4 regions of the Nonomuraea sp. NPDC049625 genome follow, and region 4 is predicted to be linked to each of the others. Evidence: riboswitches for the same ligand, from Rfam matches in the RefSeq annotation. Region 4 holds a riboswitch; each other region holds the start of a gene.
The links. Region 4 has a riboswitch for cyclic di-AMP ahead of AB0J87_RS42820 (C40 family peptidase). Riboswitches for the same ligand answer to the same signal wherever they lie in the genome.

Region 1 (5,315 bases), on a different contig from region 4:
ATCAGGGCGGCCCGGGCGGAAAATTCTGATTTGAGGCGCAAGCTCCACGACGCCCGCGAGCGGGCCAAGGCCGCGGTGCAGCGGGCCGAGGAGATGGAGCACGCGGCGGAGGACGCCAGGTCGGCCGCCACGGTCGCGGGCACCGCGGGCGAGTCCGAGCTGCGGCGGCTGCGTGAGCGGCTGGCCGACGTGGAGAAGCAGCTGGAGGCCTCGCGCCGGGCCGCCCGCGAGGGCAGGAGCATCGAGGACGCCCGCATCCGGGTGCTGCTCGACGCGCTGCAGGACGCCTCGGCCGGGCTGCGCAGGGAGCTCGCCCTGCCCACGATGATCAGCCGGCCCGCCGACTCGGTCGCCGCGGTCACCGGCGAGCGGCCCGGCGTCCGGGGGGTGCCCGCGCGGGCGCTGGCCGACGACGACCCGCAGCTCCTCGACCAGCTCCTGGCCCTGCCGCAGGTCCACCTGATCATTGACGGCTACAACGTGACCAAGACCGGCTACGGCACGCTCACCCTCGCCGACCAGCGCACCCGGCTCATGACCGGGCTCGGCGGACTGGTGGCGCAGACGAGGGTCGAGGTCACCGTCGTGTTCGACGGGGCCGAGCTCAATTCCCCGGTGCAGGTCGTGGCGCCGCGCGGGGTGCGGGTGCTGTTCAGCCAGCCGGGGGAGATCGCCGACGATCTGATCCGCCAGCTCGTACGCGCCGAGCCGCCCGGCCGGGCCATGGCCGTGGTGTCGTCGGACCGCGAGGTGGCCGAGTCCGTCAGGCGGATGGGAGCCAGACCCGTTCCGTCTGGCTTGCTGCTGCGCAGGCTGGGCCGGGCCTAGATTACCTGCACCCCTTACGTGCGGATTTGCCGCGCCGTGCCAGGGATATTACGAATTGGGCGGATAACGTGTGACCTCACCCGCCACTTCTGTACTATTCGCCCCAGATATCATCCCTGGGAGGCGACACAGTGAGGTTTGGCAGGGTGCCGGTGGCCGCGGGTCTCGCGTTCGGGCTGGTCCTGTCTCCCATGGGAGCCGCCGTCGCTGATCCCCGGCCCACCCTCGGGCAGGCCAAGGCCAAGCTCGACAAGCTCAATGACAAGGCCGACAAGGTCGTCGACCGCTTCAACACGGCCACCGAGCGGTACAAGGCCGCCAAGGGCGCCTACACCAAGCTGAACGACCGCTACAAGACCAAGCTGGCGACGGTCGCGGACCTGCGCGCCCAGGTGATCGGCATGGCCGTCGACAGCTACAAGCTCGGCACCGACGTGACCTCCCTGCCCGGCCTGGTGAGCGCGGACCGCCCCGACGACTTCCTGATGAGCCTGGCGCTGGCCGGGCAGCTCTCGCGGGAGCGGGCGGAGAAGCTGGCCGCGTTCGACCGGGAGAACCGCGGGCTGAAGGTCGAACGCGACAAGGCGGAAGAGGCGCTGGAGGCGGCCGACCGGGAACGGGACGGGGTCGAGAAGGAGCGTTCGGAGATCATGAAGCTGATCTCCGAGCAGAAGAAGCTCCTGAAGAAGCTGGGCGCCTACAACCCCGGCAACCCGAACAGCGTCGGCATCCAGTACACGGGCCCGGCCTCGGGCAACGCCGCCGCCGTCCTGCGCTTCGCCTTCGCCCAGGTGGGCAAGCCGTACGTGTTCGGCGGGACGGGACCGGGCGGCTGGGACTGCTCCGGCCTGACCCAGGCGGCGTGGCGCGCCGCGGGCGTGTCACTGCCGCGCACGACCTGGCAGCAGTGGGCCTGGGGCGCGAGCCGCAAGGTCTCACTGAGCGCCCTCCAGCCGGGGGACCTCATCTTCAGCTCGAGCTTGGGTCACGTCAGTATCTACGCCGGCGACGGGAAAATCGTTCACGCGCCGCAGACGGGCGACGTGGTCAAGGTCGTCAAACTCTCGGCGTACGGCGGCCGCCTCGTGGGCGCCATCCGCCCGTAGCTACGACGCCGGATCGTTGATCCCAGCAGCCGAACGAGGTTCGGCTGATGGGCGATGGGAACGATCCAGCGCGCCTGACGAGTCGCAACAAGTGTGACAAACGCGACATTTGGGGCCTGACAAACGGGCGCGAAAACAAATGTGAGCAGCGTCACATTTCGGTAACGGAACCTGGTGTTCCAGCAGGGATTTCCCTCCTTACTGACTCCACTATCTGATCTTTACAAGCGGTGTTCCGCTTTGCCGATCCTTGACCCTTCGGCGTAGCTTCTGGCGACGTCGCGGTGAACAAGCCATGTCCCCCGCGAACCCGCACCGGTCTTTCCCGGTGTGAGACAGATAAAGATCCGCTGGTCAACCGCCCAAATGTCCCCATATCAACACATTGGTCGGGACGGTTGGCCTGCCGAATCCGTGCAGCCAGGAGGCACGGAGCCGGGGACCCAGCGATCCCAGTTCCCCAGGGATCAGGGGGTGAATCGGCGCGCACATCGCGCCGTAGGGCGACTTCCAGGCCCGAATCCGTCAGCTAACCCGGTAGGCATTCGTGGAAGAGTCAAGGAGAAATCCTGTCTACCTCCCTGCATAACCCCCGTCTGTCCCGCATTGCCCTGAGTGGCGTAGCGCTCACGATGACCGTGACGGCCGGAGGTGCGATCCTCCATGCCCCAACGGCTCAGGCGGCCACGACCGATTCGGCTTCGACGACCAAGGCGGCCGCAACCGCCGGAACCTCGAAGACGACCTCGGCCGCGGCGCTGAGGGCGGCCAAGGTCGCCCGTCAGAAGGCGAAGGCCCGCAAGGCCGTCGTCGTGGCCAAGAACCAGGTCGGTGACCCATACCGGTACGGAGGCACAGGCCCTGGTTCGTTCGACTGCTCCGGCCTCGTCCAGTACGCCTGGAAGAAGGCCGGGGTGAAGCTCCCACGCGTGGCGGCCAGCCAGTTCGCCCGCACCAGGAACAAGGTCTCGTGGCGGAACCTCCGGCCCGGCGACCTGATGTTCTTCAGGGGGCTCGGCCACGTGGGCATGTACGTCGGCAAGGGCAAGATGGTCCACTCGCCTCGGACAGGCGAACGGGTACGCATCGACAAGCTGAGTGAATGGCGGCGGGCGTCGTTCGTCGGCGCTGTTCGTCCCGGCATGTGAAGAAGCCCCGCCCGGCTCCTCCGGGCGGGGCTCTCCCATTGTCACTTTCATTTTTTTACGGCGGAGCACGGGCGGCACCACCCGCCGCACCTGGCTGAGGGCCTCCAGGAAGACGCCCGCTGACCCGCACAACGCACCCACCGCCACGGCACCCCCTCAAAACAGCCACCCCACCCACTCACCCGCACCGCCCGCCTTACGGCTCCCCGCCTCACGGGGCCCCGCCTCACGGCCTCGCGCACGTGGCCCCACAGCCGCCCAACCCTCGGCCCCTCGGCCCCACGACGTCACGGCCCCACGACGTCACGGCCCCACGACGTCACGGCCCCAGGACGTCACGGCCTCACGACCCTCAGCCCCACGACCCTCGGCTTCATGACCTCGGGTCACGGCTCACGGGCCAGGCTCCCCGTCCGGTGGCGCGCGGTGTGCGGTCCTTTGGCGCGCAGCCACCGCATGCGGTGCGGGTGGACAGCTCTCACGGGCGCGCGGTTCGGGGTGCGGAGTGGCCGGTCATGGGTCGGCGGCGGCTACGATCGGGCATCGTGTCAGGGCAGGTGAGTCGGCGGGCTGCGATCGTCTCCGTCCTGCTTCTCGCCGTCGCCCCCGCCAGCGCCCCCACCCCCGATTCCCCCATCCTTCCCGCCGGAGTCCGCGGGCTGTGGGGTGACGGCGAGGTCGTGGTCCGCGGGGCGCGATCCGTGGTCGTCGGCCGGCATACCGCACCCGCCGAGCTCGGCGACATCGCACGGAGGGCTGATCGGGCGGGGCAGCGGGTGTCGGCCGTGCTCGGAAGGTCAGTACGACCGCTCGTAGTCGTTCCCTCGTCCGCCGCCGAGGCGGCCGGGCTGGCCGGGGTGGGGCGGGTCGACGGGTTGGCGGCGGTGGCCGATCGCGGGCGTGTGATCATCGTCCCCGAGTTCTTCGCCAAGCTGAACTCCACCGGCAAGGACGTCGTACTCACCCACGAGCTCACCCACGTCGTCGCCGGCACCGACCGCCTGCCCCCATGGCTCTATGAGGGGTTCGCCGACTACGTCGGCTACCGCGACTCCGGGCTCCCTGTGAGTACCGCGGCCGCCGAGCTCGCCGCCGAGGTGCGGGCCGGGAGGCTGCCGAGGGAATTGCCCGGACCTGCGGCTTTCGCGGCTGACGGGCGGGACTCCGTCCGGCTCGCCCGGGCGTACCAGGAGGCTTGGCTGGCGTGTCGCTTCCTGGCTGACCGGTTCGGTGAGAGGACGCTGGTGAGGCTCTACCGTGACGCCCGCGCGGGCGGCGTAGACCGAGCACTCGCCGCGCTCGGCCTCTCCGCGGCCACGCTGACGGCACGGTGGCGCGACTACGTGCGAGACCAGCTCGCGTGAGGGGGAGGCAGATGAGCGAACGGCGAAACGTGGACGACGCGTCGCAAGAGGCGTCGAAGGAGGGTGAGGAGGCCGGAGGCACCGCGGCTCTGAGTGGCGAGGCGCGCGGTCACGGTGAGAGCGCGTCAGTAAAGGGGGAGGGCGTCAGCCCGGTGTCCGGGGGTGGCGCGTCCGCGAAAGGGGAGAGCCCGGGGCTGGTGTCCGGGGGTGGCGCGCCCGTGAAAGAGGAGAGCCCGGGGCTGGTGTCCGGGGGCGGCGCGCCCGTGAAAGGGGAGAGCGCGGGGCCGGTGGCCGGCGGTGGTGTGTTCGTGAAGGAGGAGAGCGGCGGCGGAAGGCGGGGGCATGGTGAGGGTGTGTCCGTGAACGGGGGAGGGCCACCGGAGTCCGACGGCGAGCGCCGGCTGAGGCGGCAGGCGGCGGTGGCGGCCGTGCTGCTCGGCCTGGTGATCGCGGCCGTGGCCGCCTTCAGCACCCCCTGGCACCTCCTGACCTCCGGACCACCCGACCCGGCCCGCGACTTCACCGCCGCGCAGATCGCCAGGTCCGAGGCGTTCGACGCGGCCAGCACCCTGCCCGCCTACCTCTCGCTGGCCCTCACGCTGATCATCGCCGGGCTGCTCGTCGCCACCCCGCTCGGCGTGAAGCTGGTGGCGTGGCTCAAAGGCTCCTGGTGGGTCCGCGTGGTGCTGGGCGTCGTGGTCATCACCCTCTTCACCCAGCTGATCAAGCTGCCGATCGCCATCTGGGGCGAGACGCTGCTGCGCAGTTACGGCCTGTCCATCCAGACCTGGGGGTCCTGGGGAAGCGACCGGCTGAAGAACATCGGCGTCGACGCGTTCATGCTCAGCCTGATGCTGCTGGTGCTCGTG
Region 2 (5,315 bases), on a different contig from region 4:
CAGGCTCTGCGCCGAACGGTGGATCCCCTTGATCGAGGACGCCGCCCACGCCCTGCAGACCACCGTCGGCGGCGTTCCCGTCGGCACCTTCGGCGCGGCGGGGGTGTTCAGCCTGTCCAAGCACGCGGGCGCGGCACCCGGTGGCATGATCGCCCTGTCGTCGCCGCATCAGCGGCCGGCTCTGCTGGAAATGCGAGAGCGCTGGAGCACTCCCCGGTACCGCACGGTGGAACTCGCCGCCCTGCTGAAGACGATCGCCCGCAACACGCTGGCCGGGACCCTGCTGTCCCTGCCCGCGTGGCACATGTCCCACGCCCTTGGGCTGCTGGAAAGCCGACAGGGCCACCGCATCGAGCTACGCCGTACCGCGCTCGCCCCGAGACTGGGCGGTCTGGCCTCATCGGCGGCGGGCGTCGGCGCGCTGGATCCCTGGATCCGCGCCGACAACCACCACTACCGCGCGAGGCCCGGCAGCCTGACCGAGAGTTACGCGCTCCGCAGGATGCAGGTGATGGACCGCCAGAGGGAACGTCGCCTGGCAGGAGTGGCGAGCCTTGCCGCTCTCCCCATGGCCGCCCCTGCCGTACGGGATCACATCGACCAGCCGCTGTTCCGGGTGCCTCTGCTGGTCGAGAACCGCGAGCGTGCCATCGAAGCGTTGCGGGGACAAGGCGTGATCACCGGATACATCTACGATCCACCCTTCGACGACTACGCCCCCGGCCTGATCGAGCCCTCGCCGCTGCCGCAGGCGGCGAACTGGTGGGCCCGACACGTGCTGCCCGTGGATCCGCTGCAGGCCGAACAGGCCTGGCCGGTACTCGCCACGCTCTCGTCACCCGAGGTACCGGCGCGGCCCGCCTGACAACGAAACCAGGGAGATCAGCGAGACCCGGTAGCGCCGCAGCTCAGGCGGCAGGACGGCCCAGGCCGCGCAGTTGGGCGGGGGTCAGCGCGGAGACGTTCTGGTCGATGGGGGATTCGGTGTACTGGTGGATGGCCCAGGACTTCCAGTCGGCGGGCGGGGTGATGGCGCCCTTGGCCTTGCTGTAGTGGGCGACCCACAGGGGGTACTGGGCCAGGCCCTTGCCGTAGGTGTTGGCGAAGTTCCAGCCGCTGTAGATCATCGGGGTGATTCCGGTCTTGGCCTTCACGTGCGACAGCCAGGTCTTGGCCCAGGCGTTGACCTCGGCCACGGACTTGCCGTCGGTGGTCTCCAGGTCCAGGACCAGCAGGTCGCCGGCCTTGGCCGGCTGCGAGTTCACCATGGCGAGGAAGTACTCCGCCTCGGCGATGGGGTTGTTGCTGGGGTGGCCGAAGTGGTACGCACCCCGCACGATTCCCTTCTTGCCCATTTCGCGCCAGTGGCGGGCGAACGAGGAGTCGCGGAAGGACGTGCCCTCGGTGGCCTTGATGATGCCGAACTGGGCCGGGCTGGCAGCCCAGTCGTACTGGGACTCGTACCTGGAGACGTCCACGCCGTAGGTGAATGCCCTGGTCCCCTGCTGGGCTTCGTGCCGCGTGTCGTGGTCGGTGGTCGAAGCGAGCGCGGTGCCGGTCGCGCCCGTGAGGGCGGCGGTCCCGGCCAGGATCGCGCCGGTGATGGCGAGGCTCAGGTGCTTGGCGGGAAGAGCGCGGTGGCTCTTGAGGGAATGGGCGAGTGCGGCAAGCCGGGGCTTGAGCATGAGGGTATTGACTCCTTGCTTCCATGCCGCCTACCGGGTTAGCTGACGGGTTCGGGCGTGGAAGTGCCCTACGGGCGCAGCCTGGGCTGGCGTCCGATTCACCCCGAAGAGAATGGGTCCCCGGTTCCGCGAGGGGGCGGATTCGGCGGCCGTACGCGACGCTGGGGGCGGCGTACGGTCTGGTCAACGAAACGGCAACGCAGCGACGGAAAGGTTGGTCACTGCGCTTATCACAGGTACGTAAAGGTATATATCTCCCCATGGATGGTGCAAGCGGGACAAATCCGATCTTCGGTGTATCGGGCCCGAAACGCCTTGCCGGTAGCAGGTTCGGAGCCAGGTAAAGGTTTGCGACGCGTCCCCGTTCGCTTCTGCCCGGCTGGCTCAAGCGGGCCCGGAACTCTCCCGTGCTGTCCCGGCGGCGTTGCCGGGGCGGTTGATGCCGGTCTCGTAGGCGAAGATCACGGCCTGGATGCGGTCGCGGAGGCCCAGCTTCATCAGGATCCGCTTCACGTGGGTCCTGATCGTGGACTCCTCGACGACGAGCGCGGCGGCGATCTCCCGGTTGGACAGGCCGCGGGCGACGAGTTCGAGGGTCTCGCGCTCACGTGGGGTCAGCGCGTCGAGCCTGGCCTGGTCGGCGAGGTCCGGGGCGGGCGGCGGTCAGGGGCGCTGGCTTCGCCCCGGCGAGACCGGCGCGGTCGTGCTCAGCCAGATCGTGCGCGACAACACCGTCCCCGGGCTCGGCGCCGGCGACACCGTGCGGCTGTTCATCGACGGCAAGCCCAGCACCTGGCGTCTCGCCGGGATCGTCGAGGAGAGGGAAGGCGTCGGTGGCGGCGCGTACACCACGGCCGAGGGCTACGCCGCCGCGAGCGCGCAGCCCCCTCTCGTCAACCAGCTCCGCGTCATCACCACCGCTCACGACGAGCGGACCCGCGAGGAGGTCGCCGCCGCCGTCGAACGTGCGCTGACCGGCGCGGGGATCGACGTGGGCACCGCTGCTTCGGTCAGCCGCACCAATGCCGCCTCCGCCGGGCACATGGGGCCGGTGCTGCTGGTCCTGCTCGGGGTGGCGCTGCCGCTGGGCGTGGTCGGTGCCATCGGGCTGGCCTCGACCATGAGCGCGAACGTCCTCGATCGCACCCGCGAGTTCGGGGTGATGCACGCGATCGGCGCGCGCCCCAAGGCCGTGCGCCGGGTCGTCGTCACGGAGGGAGTGCTCCTCGCCCTGGCGGGGTGCGTGGTGGCGATCCTGCCGGCGCTCGGGCTCACCGCCGTCCTCGGCGTCGGGCTCGGCAACCTGTTCACCAAGGCACCACTGCCGTTCACTATCTCGCTGCCGGCCGCCGGCATCTGGGTGGCGCTGTCCGTCCTGGGTGCGGTGCTGGCCACCGAGGCCGCCGCCGGTCGCGCCTCGCGCATCACCGTACGTGAGGCCCTCAGCTACTTGTGAGACGGCGAGCTGCCGCTCGTGTCGAGGAGTTGGCAGGTCAGGGCGTCGCAGGCCCAATGCTCCCAGCGCTGCGGCGTCCATGCTCGGCCGGTGACGAGCAGGTGGTAGGTCTCGGGGCTGAGCACGGCCAGGGCGATGTCGGCGGCTTCGTCGACGCTATGGCGCAGGGTCGTCTTGCCCGCCAGGGCCTCGGCCAGGGTCAGCTGTACGGTGTGGCGCTGTTCGAGGTTGGTGCGCCACACCTGGGCCAGGTCGGGGTCGGTGGCCGCGGCGCTGCGCACGACGTCCAGCAGGGCGGCGGCGCGGGCGTAGATGGCGGCGGCGCCGGCGACCTGCAGCCGTAGCTGGTCGACCGGGTCGGGGGTGGCCAGGGCCTGGCGGAGCCAGGGGCGTTCCAGGGTGGGTACGGGCTCGTCGTCGCCGGCCACGGCCCGGTCCAGGGCCTCGGTCAGGATGGCCCGTTTGGTGCCGAAGGCGTAGTAGACGGTCTGCACGCCGACCCCGGCCTTCTCCGCGATCGCCTCCACGCTGGTCGTCGCGTATCCGGCCGTGGTGAACAGCCCGGTTGCCGCCTCGATGATGCGTGACCTGGTGAGCCGTGCCCGCGCGGTGCGTCCGTCGATCTTGCCGGTCTTCGTTTCCGCCATGACTTGACTGTAGCGCGACTACGAAAACTATATTTGTAGCGTGACTACGAAAACATGGGCGCGAGGTCAGCTCCCCGCGCTGTTACTGCTGACCTCGGTCGAGCTGGTGGTGTTCCTGGACGTGTCGATCGTCAATGTCGCGCTCCCCGCGATGGGCGCGGCGCTGACGCTGGGCGAAGTCGGGCTGGCCTGGGTGGTGAACGCCTACCAGCTCACCTTCGGCGGGCTGCAACTGCTCGCCGGACGCCTGGCCGACCTGGCCGGGCGGCGCCGTGTCTTCCAGGCCGGGCTGGCCGTCTTCACCGTGGCGTCCCTGCTGGCCGGGGTGGCGCCGAACGCCGCCGTGCTGATCGCCGCCCGAGCCCTGCAAGGCGTCGGCGCCGCGGTGGTGATACCGGCACAGCTGGCGCTGCTGGCGGCCATCTTCACCGCGCCGGCCGCGTACCGGCGCGCGTTCGGGGTGTGGAGCGCCATGGGAGCGGCCGGCGCCGCCTCCGGGGTGGCGCTCGGCGGCATCCTCACCCAGCTCGCGGGATGGGGGGCGATCTTCCTGATCAACCTGCCGGTCGGCCTGGCGGCTCTCGCGCTGGGCAACCGCTACCTGCCGCCTGATACGAGGGATGCGCGAACCGGCGGCGGTCGGCTCGACCTGGCGGGAGCGCTCAGCGGGACCGGGGCGCTCCTCGCTCTCGTCTACCTCGTCTCCGAGCTGGCGACCCGTGGATGGGACGCCCTCACCCTCGCCGCGGCCGCCGCGACTGTCCTGCTGGCCATGCTGTTCGTGCTCAACCAGCGACGCAGTCCCGCGCCGCTGGTCCCGCCCGTACTGCTGCGCCTGCGCGACGTGCGGGCCAGCGCGGTGGCCAGCGTCCTGGTCGGGGCGGCGCATGTGCCCGCGTTCGTGCTGATGTCGCTGTTCCTGCAGGACGTGCTGGGCTACAGCGCGATCGCGGCCGGGTTCGCCGTGCTGCCCATCGCGGTGACCAATCTGGTCACCGCCCGCACGCTGCTGCCCTGGGCGCTCGGCCGGTACGGCCCGCGGGTCGTCCTGGCCGCGGGGATGGGCTTGCTGGCGACCGGCCTGGCCGCCTTCGCGCTGCTGCTGACGCCGCAGGCCGGGTTCTGGACGGCGGTCCTGCCCGCGAGCGTCGTGTTCGGCGTCGGCCTGCCCGCGGTCTTCGTCGGCTCCACCGCACCCGCCGTGCGCGCCGCGCCGAAGGACGCGACCGGTGCCGCATCCGGGCTGGTCAACACCTTCCAGCGGGTCGGTGCCGCGCTCGGTGTCACCGCCGCGCTCGTCGCCTCCCAGAGCTGGGCCGGCTCTCACGGTGGCGCGCTCGCGGACGGACTGCGGCTCGCGCTGGCGGGCGCCGCGCTCGTGGCCGTGGCGGGCGTCGCCTGCGCCCTGGCGATGCTCACCCGTCAGCCGGCCGCCGCTCCCGAGACACACGAACTGGAGGGCCGGCGTTGACCCCCAACAAGCACACCGCCCGCCCCATGGCCGTGACCGTCACCGCGACCACGATC
Region 3 (5,315 bases), on a different contig from region 4:
GCGCGGGCGGAGTTGGTGTCGAACTCGGCGAAGCGCTCCTCCTCCGTCGTCTGGTAGAGACGGAAGAAGGCGTCGCGGCTCAGGCCGCTCTCGGCGATCTGGTGGTCGAGGTTGTGCTTGCGGGCGTCGACCTCGGCCTTGAGCGCGCTGTCCGGGAGCGGGATGTCGATCTGCTCCAGCAGCGTGTCGAGGGCCTTCTCGCGGGACTGCACGACCTGGTCGATCAGCTTGTTGCGGCGGGCCTGCTCGCGGATGCTGGTCTTGAGCTCGTCGAGCGTGTCGAACTCGCTGGCGAGCTGGGCGAACTCGTCGTCGAGCTCGGGCAGGACCTTCTCCTTGACCGACTTGACGTTGATGATCACGTCGGCCTCGTCGCCGGCGTTCTCGCCGCCGACGAGCTCGGTCTTGAAGCTCTTCTCCTCGCCCGCGGACATGCCCTCGAGCGCGGCGTCGAGGCCCTGGAGCACGGAGCCGGCGCCGACCTCGTAGGAGACCTCGCTGGCCTGCTGCTCCTCGATGTTGTCACCGTCGATCTCGGCGCGCAGGTCCATGACGACGAAGTCGCCGTTGGCGGCCGCGCGCTCGACGCCGGTCAGCGTGGCGAAACGCTGGCGCAGGGAGTCGAGCTGGGCGTCGACGTCCTCGTCGGAGACCTCGGCGGAGTCGACCGTGACCTCGAGGCCCTGGTAGTCGGGCACCTCGAAGTTGGGCCGGATGTCGACCTCGGCGGTGAACTCGATCTGCTCGCCGTCCTCGATCTTCGTGACCTCGATGTCGGGCTGCGCGACCGGGAACACGTCGACCTCGTCGACGGCCTTGCCGTACAGCTTGGGCACCGCGTCGTTGAGGGTCTCCTCCAGCACTACCGCCCGGCCGAAGCGCTGCTCGATGATGCGGGCCGGAACCTTGCCAGGCCGGAACCCGGGGACGCGCACCTGCTGCGCGACCTTCTTGTACGCCGCATCCATGCTCGGGCGCAGCTCGTCGAACGGCACCTCGACAGTGAGCTTGACCCGGGTCGGGCTGAGCTCCTCGACAGCGGTCTTCACGGAATGGTCTCCTTGATCAAGCTACGAGTGATCGCGGGCGCGTCCATCGGTTACGGCACACGCGCCGCGCCCACATGTGCGGTGTTGGGCATGCTCCGCTACGGCGGGATCCAACGCCGATGGCCAGTCTAGGGCAGATGCGTACCCAACAACGACGTCCGCGCCGTCACAAGTCGCCCGCGATCATCCGTTACCGTCCGTCAGAACTCGTCCGCGATCGTCCGCAACAGCTCGACCGTCTCGTCCGGAGTGGTGCTCACGGCGCAGAGTCGCTCCATCACCTCGGTGTATCGGTCCACGTCTTCACGCTTGTCGAGGTAGAGCGCGCTCGCCAGCTGCTCGACGTACACGACGTCGGGCAGATCGGTGTCGGGGAAGCGCAGGACGCTGAACGCCCCGCCTTCCGCGCTGTGCCCGCCGAAGCTGAACGGCATGATCTGAATGGTGATTTTGGGCTGGCGCATCAGGTCGATGAGGTGCTCGATCTGGGCCCGCATCACCTCGACGCCGCCGATGGGGCGTCGTAGGGCGGCCTCGTCGATCACGGCCCAGAACACTGGCCCGTCCGGCCTGTCGAACATCCGCTGGCGCTCCAGCCGGAGATCCACTCTTCTGGAGATCTCCTCGGCCCCGATTCCCGCCGATCCGGCGGTCACGACGGCTCTTGCGTACTCCTTGGTCTGCAGCAGTCCTGGCACGAACTGGACTTCGTAGGTCCTGATCCTGGCGGCGGCCTCTTCAAGGCCGACGTACGCCTGGAACCACGTGGGCAGGACATCGTTGAACCGGTGCCACCAACCAGGCTCGTTGGCGGTGGCGACCAGGTCGAGTACGGCGGAGCGGGCCTGCTTGTCGATGACCCCGTAGAGGGTCAGCAGGTCCGCCACGTCCCGTTCTTTGAACCCCACTCGGCCCAGCTCCATGCGGCTGATCTTGGATTCGGAGCCACGGATGAGGTGGCCCGCCTCCTCACGAGTGACGTTCTTCGCTTCCCTGAGCTTGCGCAGCTGGGAGCCCAGGAGGATGCGCAGCGCCGTCGGTCCGGAACCCGGCTGGTTCTGCGTCACTTTGCCTCCTATCAAGGTCCGCACACACAGTGACACCACATTGCCGGGTATGACAAGGTCTCAACCCCGTGTCCGATTAGCAGAGTTATGCCCCAAAACGCCGCTTGCTACTGCACAATGCAAGTGCACGTGCATTTGGGTCTTGCAGGTGCAGCGATCGTGACCCATGATGGCTTAGTGCATATTGGGCCAAACATGCACTAAGTCGGGCGGAACGGGGAGGTATCGGCAGCATGGTGGAGGATCCTCTGGCCACTGCCGATGCATTGCAAATCACCCGTGACGTGGGCTTCGACCACCTGCTCATGGGTGGCAAGCCGTACACGACCTCGTGCCCGCTGCCCTTTCAGGCCGACTCCGTGAAGACGGCCAGGGACGTGACCCGCTCGACCCTGAAGGGCTGGGGCCTGCACGAACTCAGCGACGACGCCGCGCTGGTGGTGTCGGAGCTCGTGACCAACGCGGTGCGCTACGCGATGTACGCGGCGGGACGGCGGGAGATCGAGCTCTTGCTGATGCGCGTACAGCCGCACGTGCTGCTGGCGGTGGCCGACCCCAGCGACGAGGTGCCGCGCCCCAAGGAGCCGGACTTCATCTCGGAGAACGGGCGCGGCCTCTACATCGTCGAGACCTACAGCCAGTGCTGGGGCTGGGACCCGCTGGCCCGCGGCGGCAAGGCCGTGTGGGCGCTGTTCCGCACCGAGCCCTGATCGGTCCCGTCACTCTCCGGTCACCCCGTCGATGCGCTCGCGCAGCAGATCCGCGTGACCGTTGTGCCGCGCGTACTCCTCGATCATGTGGATGAGGATCCAGCGATGGGTGCATTCCTGGCCTCTGTGGTCACCGACGGCGTCCAGCGGCCTGGCGTCCGAGATGGCGCGGGCGCGGGCGACCTCCTCTTCCCACGTGACGAAGGCCTCCTTGACGGAGGCGGCGTCCACTTCCTTGAAGTCGGCGTCGTTGTCGCGGTCCTTGTCCCACAGCTTGGGGAGGTCCTCGCCGTTCAGCACGCGGCGGAACCAGGAGCGTTCGACGTTCGCCATGTGCCGGACCAGGCCGAGCAGGGACATGGTCGAGGGTGAGACGGAGCGCAGGCGCAGCTGATCGTCCGACAGGCCCGCGCATTTGACGGCGAGGGTGCCGCGGTGCCATTCGAGCCAGTTGTTCAGCGTGGTCCGCTCGTCGCCGGTGAGAGCGGGCGGGATTCGGGTGTCAGTCATGATGTCCGACCTTATCCAGCTCAGTACATCGAGATGTGGACGTGGTCGTAGTGGTTCTCGGTGACGCTGCCGCGGTCCGACATGGCCCGCCAGCCCGAGCCCATGTTGATGCGCTGCTTCCAGATCACGTACTTGACGCCGAGCTTGCCCTTGTTCTTGAGCGCCCAGTCCGCGATCCGGTCGCCCAGGGCGTTGTTGATGGCCGCGGGCATCGTTCCGCCGGTGCTCATCATGAAGTCGCAGGCGCGCCCGAGCGGGTGCTCGCCGCTGGAGCCCGAGCGGAAGCAGCCCACCGTGTACGGCAGCTTGAAGTTCTTGGCCAGCTCCGCCTTCATCAGCCGCGTACGGGCCGTGATGTTGTCCGAGCCCGAGGGCAGTTCCGGTGCCCAGCTCCCGTCGGACTTGCGGCCGGGACCGAGCGGCACGAGGTCCTGGAGCTTCTTCCTGATGTCGTCGATGATGTCCTCGGCCTCGGAGCGCTGTTCGGTCACGTCCTTGGCGTCCACGCCGATCTGGGTGGCCAGCGCGGCGGCCTCGTCGGAGGCCTTCTTCTTGTCGTCGCGGGCCTTGGCCACCCCCTGGACCAGAGCCTGCTGCTCGGCCGTCAGCTGTTCGAGCAGGGCGGCGCCGCCGCCGTTCTGGACCATCAGGACGGAGGGCAGCGACGGGTCGTGGTTCTGGTAGCGCATCCTGGCGAGGTCGCCGACCCGCTGCTCGGCGGCGGCCAGCGTCTTCTCCGCGGCCGCCAGCCGCTCCTTGGCCGCCTTGGCGGCGGCCTGCGCCTTGGCCAGCTCGACGCGCTTGAGGTTGTACTTCTCGATGAGCTTGTCGATCTTGCTGTTGAGCTGCTTGAGCTGGGCGCGGAGCTCGGCCTCCGACGGCTTGGGGGCCGCCGAGGCCGCGGTCGCCGGCAGGAGGGCGACGGCTGCGGCGGTGACGAGGCCGATGGCAAGAGTCGCGGGGGACGGAGCCGCCACGTGGATGTTCCTCTCCCTCTGCCGGCCGGGTTAGCTGACGGGTTCGGGCTGGGAGCTGCGTGCCCTACCACCGAAGTGGATTCACCCCAGGTGCGGATGGGTCCCCGGCTCCCGGGCGACTCGCCCGGGATTAGGCGTGTGCCTGCTGTTACGGCCAGGCACAAAAGGGATGTTAGTGGTAGATCACGAGTAACGCGACCCCCATTAGAAATCTAATAGTGATCTACCTGTGATCGAAGCATCCGGGCGGCCTCCTCCGGCAGCACGTCGTTCACGAACGCCCCCATCGCGGACTCCGACCCGGCCAGGTACTTGAGCTTGCCCGGCGCCCGCCTGATGCTGAACAGCTCCAGGTGCAGGTAGCCGAGCTCGCGGTCCTGCCGCACGGGCGCCTGGTGCCAGGCCGAGATGTACGGCATCACCACGCCGAACAGGTCATCGAAGGCCCGCAGCACCGAGGTGTACAGGGGTGCGAACGCCGACCGCTCCTCCTCCGTCAGCGCGGCCAGATCGGGCACCTGCCGGTGCGGGTAGATGTGCACCTCGTACGGCCACCGCGCGGCGGCCGGCACGAACGCCGTCCACAGCTCGTTGGAGGCCACCACGCGCGTCCCCGCGGCCCGCTCGGCGGCCAGCACGTCGGCGAACAGGTTCCCCTTCGAGTAGCGCCTGGCGGCGGCGAGCTGGAGCCTGGTCCTGGGCGTGACGTACGGGTAGGCGTAGATCTGGCCGTGCGGGTGGGCCAGCGTGATGCCGATCTCCTCGCCCCGGTTCTCGAAGCAGAACACCTGCTCCACGCCCTCGATCCCGGACAGCTCGGCCGTCCGGTCGGCCCACGCCTCCATGACCAGCTCCACCTGGCCGTCGGAGAGCTGGGAGAACGACGACGAATGCTCAGAGGTGAAGCAGACCACCTCGCACCGCCCCACTCCCGGCCGGACCTCACTCAGGCCCCCCGCGTCTGTATAAGTCCCGAAATTGGTGGAGAAGGAGGGGAATCGG
Region 4 (5,315 bases):
GCCATACGCATTCAGCATCTGGCACATCGATCTCAGCTTCTGGGACAAGCCTTTACACGGTGACGCCGTCACCACCTGTGATGACGCGCTCGAGCGCGGCCGGGTCGAACGCCTCGTTGCCCAGCAGCTTCCCGTCGAGCAGCACCGTGGGCGTGCCCTGGAGGCGGACCTTCGCGGTCTCCGCCAGATGGGCCTGCGCGTACGACTGCGACCTGACGCACTCGTCCACCGACGCCCCCGCCTGCCTGGCGGCCTTGACCAGGTCCTCGACGGCGAATCCGGACGCCTCGCCGTGCGGCGCGGGCTGCATGGCGTACAGCTCGTCCCTGAAGCCGAGCCAGTTCTCCTCGGGGACGCAGCGGGCGGCAGCGGCGGCGCGGACGGAGTTGGAGCGCATGGGCTCCTCCTGGAAGATCGTCACCGGATGGAAGACGACCTTGACCTTGCCTTCCATGGCGAGTTTCCTGATGGTGCCGTCTACCTTGGCGTGCATGTCCTTGCAGATCGGGCAGTCGAAGTCCTCGTACACGTCCAGCACGGGGGCGTCCCCGCCCCGGTCGGCCAGGACCATCGATCCGTCCATCTGCCGGGTCAGCCGCACCCCGTCGGACGATCGGCCCGGCTCCGAGAACGACACCACCCCGAGTATGGCGATGGCCACGCACGCGAGCGCCACCGCCAGCAACCGCTTCATCATCAGCCCACTCTCACCTCATTGATCGCGCAGACCTTACCCGATGCCGGGAGAATGGATATATGAAGGCATACCTCCTAGATCCCGCCGTAGCACAGTACGTCCTCGCGCACACGACCCCGCCCGACGCCCTGCTGGACGAGCTGGCGAAGGAGACGCTCAGCGCCACCGGGGACGCCGCCGGCATGCAGATCTCGCCCGATCAGGGCACCTTCCTGACCATGATCACCCAGCTCGTGGCGCCCCAGGTCGTCGTCGAGGTGGGGACGTTCACCGGCTACTCGTCCGTGTGCATCGCCAGGGGCCTGTCCGGCGGGCGGCTGCACTGCTTCGACCTGAGCGACGAGTGGACCTCCGTCGCCCGCCGCTACTGGCGCGAGGCCGGGGTGGAGGACCGCGTGACGCTCACGCTCGGCCCCGCGCTGGAGACGCTCGCCGCCTTCGACCAGACCGTCGACCTGGCCTTCCTCGATGCCGACAAGGGCAACTACCCCGGCTACTACGAGCTGCTCATGGAGCGCCTGCGGCCCGGCGGCCTGATCGTGGCGGACAACACGTTGCGCCGGGGCCACGTGGCGGACCCGGCGCACGAGGAGCAGACCACCGTGGAGATCCGGCAGTTCAACGACCTGGTGATGGAGGATCCGCGGGTGACGGTCCTCATGCTGCCGGTCGCGGACGGGATGACCCTGATCAGGAAGAACTAGGCGCGGCGGCCGGGCCCTCGCGGACCCGGCCGTCCCCACTAGACGATCTTGTGGATCCAGTTGTGGGCGTCGGGGCGGGCGCCGTACTGGATGCCCACCAGCTCCTCGCGCACCCGCATCGTCACCGGGCCGGGGTTGCCGTCGGCGACGCTCCAGGAGCGGTCGGCGCCCTTCACCGTGCCCACCGGCGTGACCACGGCCGCCGTGCCGCACGCGAACACCTCGGTGAGCTCCCCGGACTCGCATCCGGCCTGCCACTCGTCGATCGAGATGAGGCGCTCCTCGGTCTCCAGGCCCAGGTCGCCGGCCAGCTCCAGGATCGACTCCCTGGTGATGCCGGGCAGCAGGGTGCCGGTCAGCGCGGGGGTGACGAGCTTGTCGCCGAAGACGAAGAACAGGTTCATCCCGCCCATCTCCTCGACGTACTTGTGCTCGTGGGCGTCCAGCCACACCACCTGGTCGCAGCCGTTCTCCACGGCCTGCCGCTGCGCGACGAACGCGGCCGCGTAGTTGCCGCCGCACTTCGCGAAGCCCGTGCCGCCGGGGGCGGCCCGCGTGTACTCGGTGGACAGCCAGACGGAGACGGGCTTGAGCCCACCCGTGAAGTACGAGGCCGCCGGGGAGGCGATGACCATGTACTTGTACGACTTCGACGGGTAGTTGACACCGAGCCCCGCCTGGGTGGCGATCATGAAGGGGCGCAGGTAGAGGCTGTGACCCTCGGTCGTGGGCACCCATTCCCTGTCGGTCTGGACGAGGAGCTCGAGCGACTCCACGAAAGCCTCCTCCGGCAGCTCCGGCATGGCCATCCGGAGCGCGGAGCGGTTGAAGCGGGCGGCGTTCGCGTACGGGCGGAACGCGACGATCGAGCCATTGGCCTGGCGGTAGGCCTTGAGCCCCTCGAACAGCTCCTGCGCGTAGTGGAAGACCGAGGTGGCCGGGTCGAGCGAGAGCGGGCCGTACGGAAGGAGCTTGGCGTCGTGCCAGCCCTGCCCCTCGGTGTAGTCGATCGAGACCATGTGATCCGTGAAGGTCTGCCCGAAGCCGGGGTTCGCCAGTACCTGCTCCCGCTCGGCCGCGGTGCGAGCGTGGTCGGATAGCTGCACGTCGAAGCTGAGCTTCTGAGCGATGGTCATGACGTCGGTCCTTCTCTCTGCGAATCTGCCCAAATCTACAAGAAATCTGCGGATCGGTGCTGGTGAGCGGGCGCTGCCCGGAAGGCAGTCCCGGTACTTCCTATTGTCTCGCTATATGGGATGGCAAGCGGCCAATGCGGCGATCAGCCCTTTTGGACGCAAAAAAGCGCCTGGCGGCCCTCGTCGGACCACCAGGCGCGTTGGGGGCTAGGCGGTCCTAGCCGGATACTCGCGCGGTGATGTCGTCACCGATCTCGTGGGTGGTGCGGCCCGCCCAGCCGGCCAGCCGCTCGAGGATGTCATCGGCGACCGCCTGCTCGACCTTGGCCGCCTCGGCGTGCAGGCCCAGGTGGTCGAGGAGCATGGCGACGGACAGGATGGTCGCGGTCGGGTCGGCCTTGCCCTGGCCGGCGATGTCGGGGGCGCTGCCGTGCACCGGCTCGAACATGCTCGGCGCGGACCGCTCGGGGTTGATGTTGCCGCTGGCGGCCAGGCCGATGCCGCCCGCGATGGCGGCGCCCAGGTCGGTGATGATGTCGCCGAACAGGTTGTCGGTGACGACCACGTCGAACCGTTCCGGCTGGCTCACGAAGAACATCGAGGCCGCGTCGATGTGGCAGTAGTCGGTCGTGACGTCGGGGTATTCCGCCGCCAGGCGGTTGACCGTGCGCTGCCACAGGTCACCGGCGAAGGTGAGGACGTTGGTCTTGTGGACGAGCGTCAGCTTCTTGCGCGGCCGCGTGACGGCCTTCTCGAACGCGTAGCGCACCACGCGCTCGACACCGTAGGCGGTGTTGAGCGACTCCTGGGTGGCGATCTCGTGCGGGGTGCCGCGCCGCATGGCGCCACCGGTGCCCGCGTAGAGGCCCTCGGTGCCCTCGCGGACGACGATCATGTCGATGTTCTCCGGCGGCGTGTCCGCCAGCGGGGTCTCCACGCCGGGGAACAGCTTGACCGGGCGCAGGTTGACGTAGTGGTCGAACTCGAAGCGGAGCCGCAGCAGCAGATCGCGCTCGAGGATGCCCGGCGGCACGCTGGGGTCGCCCACGGCGCCGAGCAGGATCGCGTCGTAGCCGCGCAGCTCTTCGAGCACGGCGTCGGGCAGCGTCTCGCCGGTACGGTGATAGCGTGCGGCTCCCAGGTCGTAGTGAGTGGGCTCGATCTTCGTGCCAACTGCCTCCAGGACCTTGAGCCCTTCGGCCACGACCTCGGTGCCGATCCCATCGCCGGGGATGACGGCCAGACGGATGTTACGCGACTCCATGGGCGGTACCTTACCGCGTCGTCTCGGCTGACGAACACTTCATCTCATCTTTCGGACGCCCCCTTTGTCCGGTATTGCGGTTCTTTGACCGTTTCGTTAAAGTCACCGACCAGCCTAATCCGCGCGCCGTTGCGTGGAGTCGGGGACCCACATTCCCCCTGGGGCGAGTCGGCATCCCCATGCCGTAGGGCTACTTCCAGGCCCGAGCCCGTCAGCTAACCCGGCCGGCCGTATGGAAGGACAGACCCCTGTCTCGAATCGCCATTGTCCTGGCGGCGGGCGCCGCCGGGCTCATGCTGGCCTCCCCAGCCCATGCCTCGTCCAAGCTCGACGACCTCACCACCCTGACCGGCGGCCAGATCAAGGAAATCCAGGAGAAACAGGCTCCGAAGCCCGCCTGGAAGGTCGCCATCAAGTTCGCCATGAGCAAGCGCGGCACCCCGTACGTGTGGGGCGGCGCCAGCCCGAGCGGATACGACTGCTCCGGGCTCATGCTCAGGGCGTACGAGCACGCCGGAATCGAACTCCCCCGCACCGCCGCCGAACAGTACGGCGCGTTCACCAAGAAGATCGCCTGGAAGGACCTCAAACCCGGCGATCTGGTCTTCTTCCACGGCCTCGGGCATGTCGGGATGATCTCCCGGCCCGGCTACATGGTCCACTCGCCGCACACGGGTGACGTGGTCAAGGAAGAGCGCCTGACCTCCTGGCGCAGAGACTCCTTCGTGGGCGGCGTCCGCCCCGACCGCAAGGGCGTACGCCTCTGGTCCAAGCTCCAGGAGCAGCGCGACGAAACGCCCACCACCCTCACGGCCACCCTGTAGGAGGCTGCGGCGTCCGCCTCCCCACGCGACGGTCAGGGGAGGCGGGCGTCGAAGATGAGCTCCCAGGCACGGGTCCTGGCGCGGGCCACCGCGCCCAGCAGGACGCCGCTGTCCCCCAGCGTGCTGGCCACCACCGACGGCCGCAGCGGGCCGAGCTCGGCGATGCGGGCCTCGATGGACTCCCCCAGGAGGTCCAGGTTGCGGCCCACGCCGCCGCTGAGCACGATCACCTCCGGATCCAGCACGGCGGCCACCGCCACCAGCAGGCCGCCGATGCGGCGCCCCTCGGCCTCCACCACCGAGCGGGCCACTCTGTCGCCGGAGGCCGCCGCGGCGAAGACCTTCTTGGCCGTCCGCAGGCTCAGGCCGGCGGCGCGGGCCGCGCGGACCACTCCGGGCGCGGCGGCGACCGCCTCCGTGGCGCCGTGGGCCAGGGCGTCACCGGCCGGCGGCGCCGGGTCCTCGGTCGCGGGCAGGTACGAGACCTCCCCCGCCGCTCCCCGGGCGCCCACGTACAGCTCACCGTTGATCACGATGCCCATCCCGACGCCGGTGCCGACGGACACCAGCGCGAAGTTTGACGTGCCGCGCCCCGCCCCGTGCGTGTGCTCGCCGACGGCGGCCAGGTTGATGTCGTTCTCGATGACGAGGTCGACCTCCATCTCGGCGCGCAGGCGCTCGGCCAGGTCG

Region 1: another riboswitch for cyclic di-AMP. It lies ahead of AB0J87_RS08535 (C40 family peptidase); the one in region 4 lies ahead of AB0J87_RS42820 (C40 family peptidase).
Region 2: another riboswitch for cyclic di-AMP. It lies ahead of AB0J87_RS61665 (GH25 family lysozyme); the one in region 4 lies ahead of AB0J87_RS42820 (C40 family peptidase).
Region 3: another riboswitch for cyclic di-AMP. It lies ahead of AB0J87_RS52120 (hypothetical protein); the one in region 4 lies ahead of AB0J87_RS42820 (C40 family peptidase).

What each region holds. Positions count from the first base shown of each region.
Region 1 covers NZ_JBFAOQ010000002.1:250,953-256,267, forward strand. The annotation lists gene AB0J87_RS08525 (NYN domain-containing protein) at 1-828, shown strand, start outside; gene AB0J87_RS08530 (NlpC/P60 family protein) at 960-1,934, shown strand; cyclic di-AMP (ydaO/yuaA leader) riboswitch at 2,329-2,493, shown strand; gene AB0J87_RS08535 (C40 family peptidase) at 2,567-3,082, shown strand; gene AB0J87_RS08540 (hypothetical protein) at 3,640-4,446, shown strand; gene AB0J87_RS08545 (M48 family metalloprotease) at 4,458-5,315, shown strand, end outside.
Region 2 covers NZ_JBFAOQ010000034.1:27,473-32,787, reverse strand. The annotation lists gene AB0J87_RS61670 (DegT/DnrJ/EryC1/StrS family aminotransferase) at 1-865, shown strand, start outside; gene AB0J87_RS61665 (GH25 family lysozyme) at 909-1,685, opposite strand; cyclic di-AMP (ydaO/yuaA leader) riboswitch at 1,698-1,843, opposite strand; partial or broken gene AB0J87_RS61660 (helix-turn-helix transcriptional regulator) at 2,070-2,312, opposite strand; gene AB0J87_RS61655 (ABC transporter permease) at 2,728-3,141, shown strand; gene AB0J87_RS61650 (TetR/AcrR family transcriptional regulator) at 3,132-3,788, opposite strand; gene AB0J87_RS61645 (MFS transporter) at 3,829-5,259, shown strand; gene AB0J87_RS61640 (hypothetical protein) at 5,286-5,315, shown strand, end outside.
Region 3 covers NZ_JBFAOQ010000019.1:6,460-11,774, forward strand. The annotation lists gene tig (trigger factor) at 1-1,049, opposite strand, end outside; gene AB0J87_RS52105 (helix-turn-helix transcriptional regulator) at 1,250-2,116, opposite strand; gene AB0J87_RS52110 (ATP-binding protein) at 2,350-2,826, shown strand; gene AB0J87_RS52115 (DinB family protein) at 2,836-3,336, opposite strand; gene AB0J87_RS52120 (hypothetical protein) at 3,357-4,313, opposite strand; cyclic di-AMP (ydaO/yuaA leader) riboswitch at 4,319-4,460, opposite strand; gene galT (galactose-1-phosphate uridylyltransferase) at 4,526-5,315, opposite strand, start outside.
Region 4 covers NZ_JBFAOQ010000013.1:88,256-93,570, forward strand. The annotation lists gene AB0J87_RS42800 (thioredoxin domain-containing protein) at 53-697, opposite strand; gene AB0J87_RS42805 (O-methyltransferase) at 757-1,401, shown strand; gene AB0J87_RS42810 (branched-chain amino acid aminotransferase) at 1,440-2,537, opposite strand; gene AB0J87_RS42815 (3-isopropylmalate dehydrogenase) at 2,755-3,801, opposite strand; cyclic di-AMP (ydaO/yuaA leader) riboswitch at 3,903-4,046, shown strand; gene AB0J87_RS42820 (C40 family peptidase) at 4,095-4,625, shown strand; gene AB0J87_RS42825 (ROK family transcriptional regulator) at 4,658-5,315, opposite strand, start outside.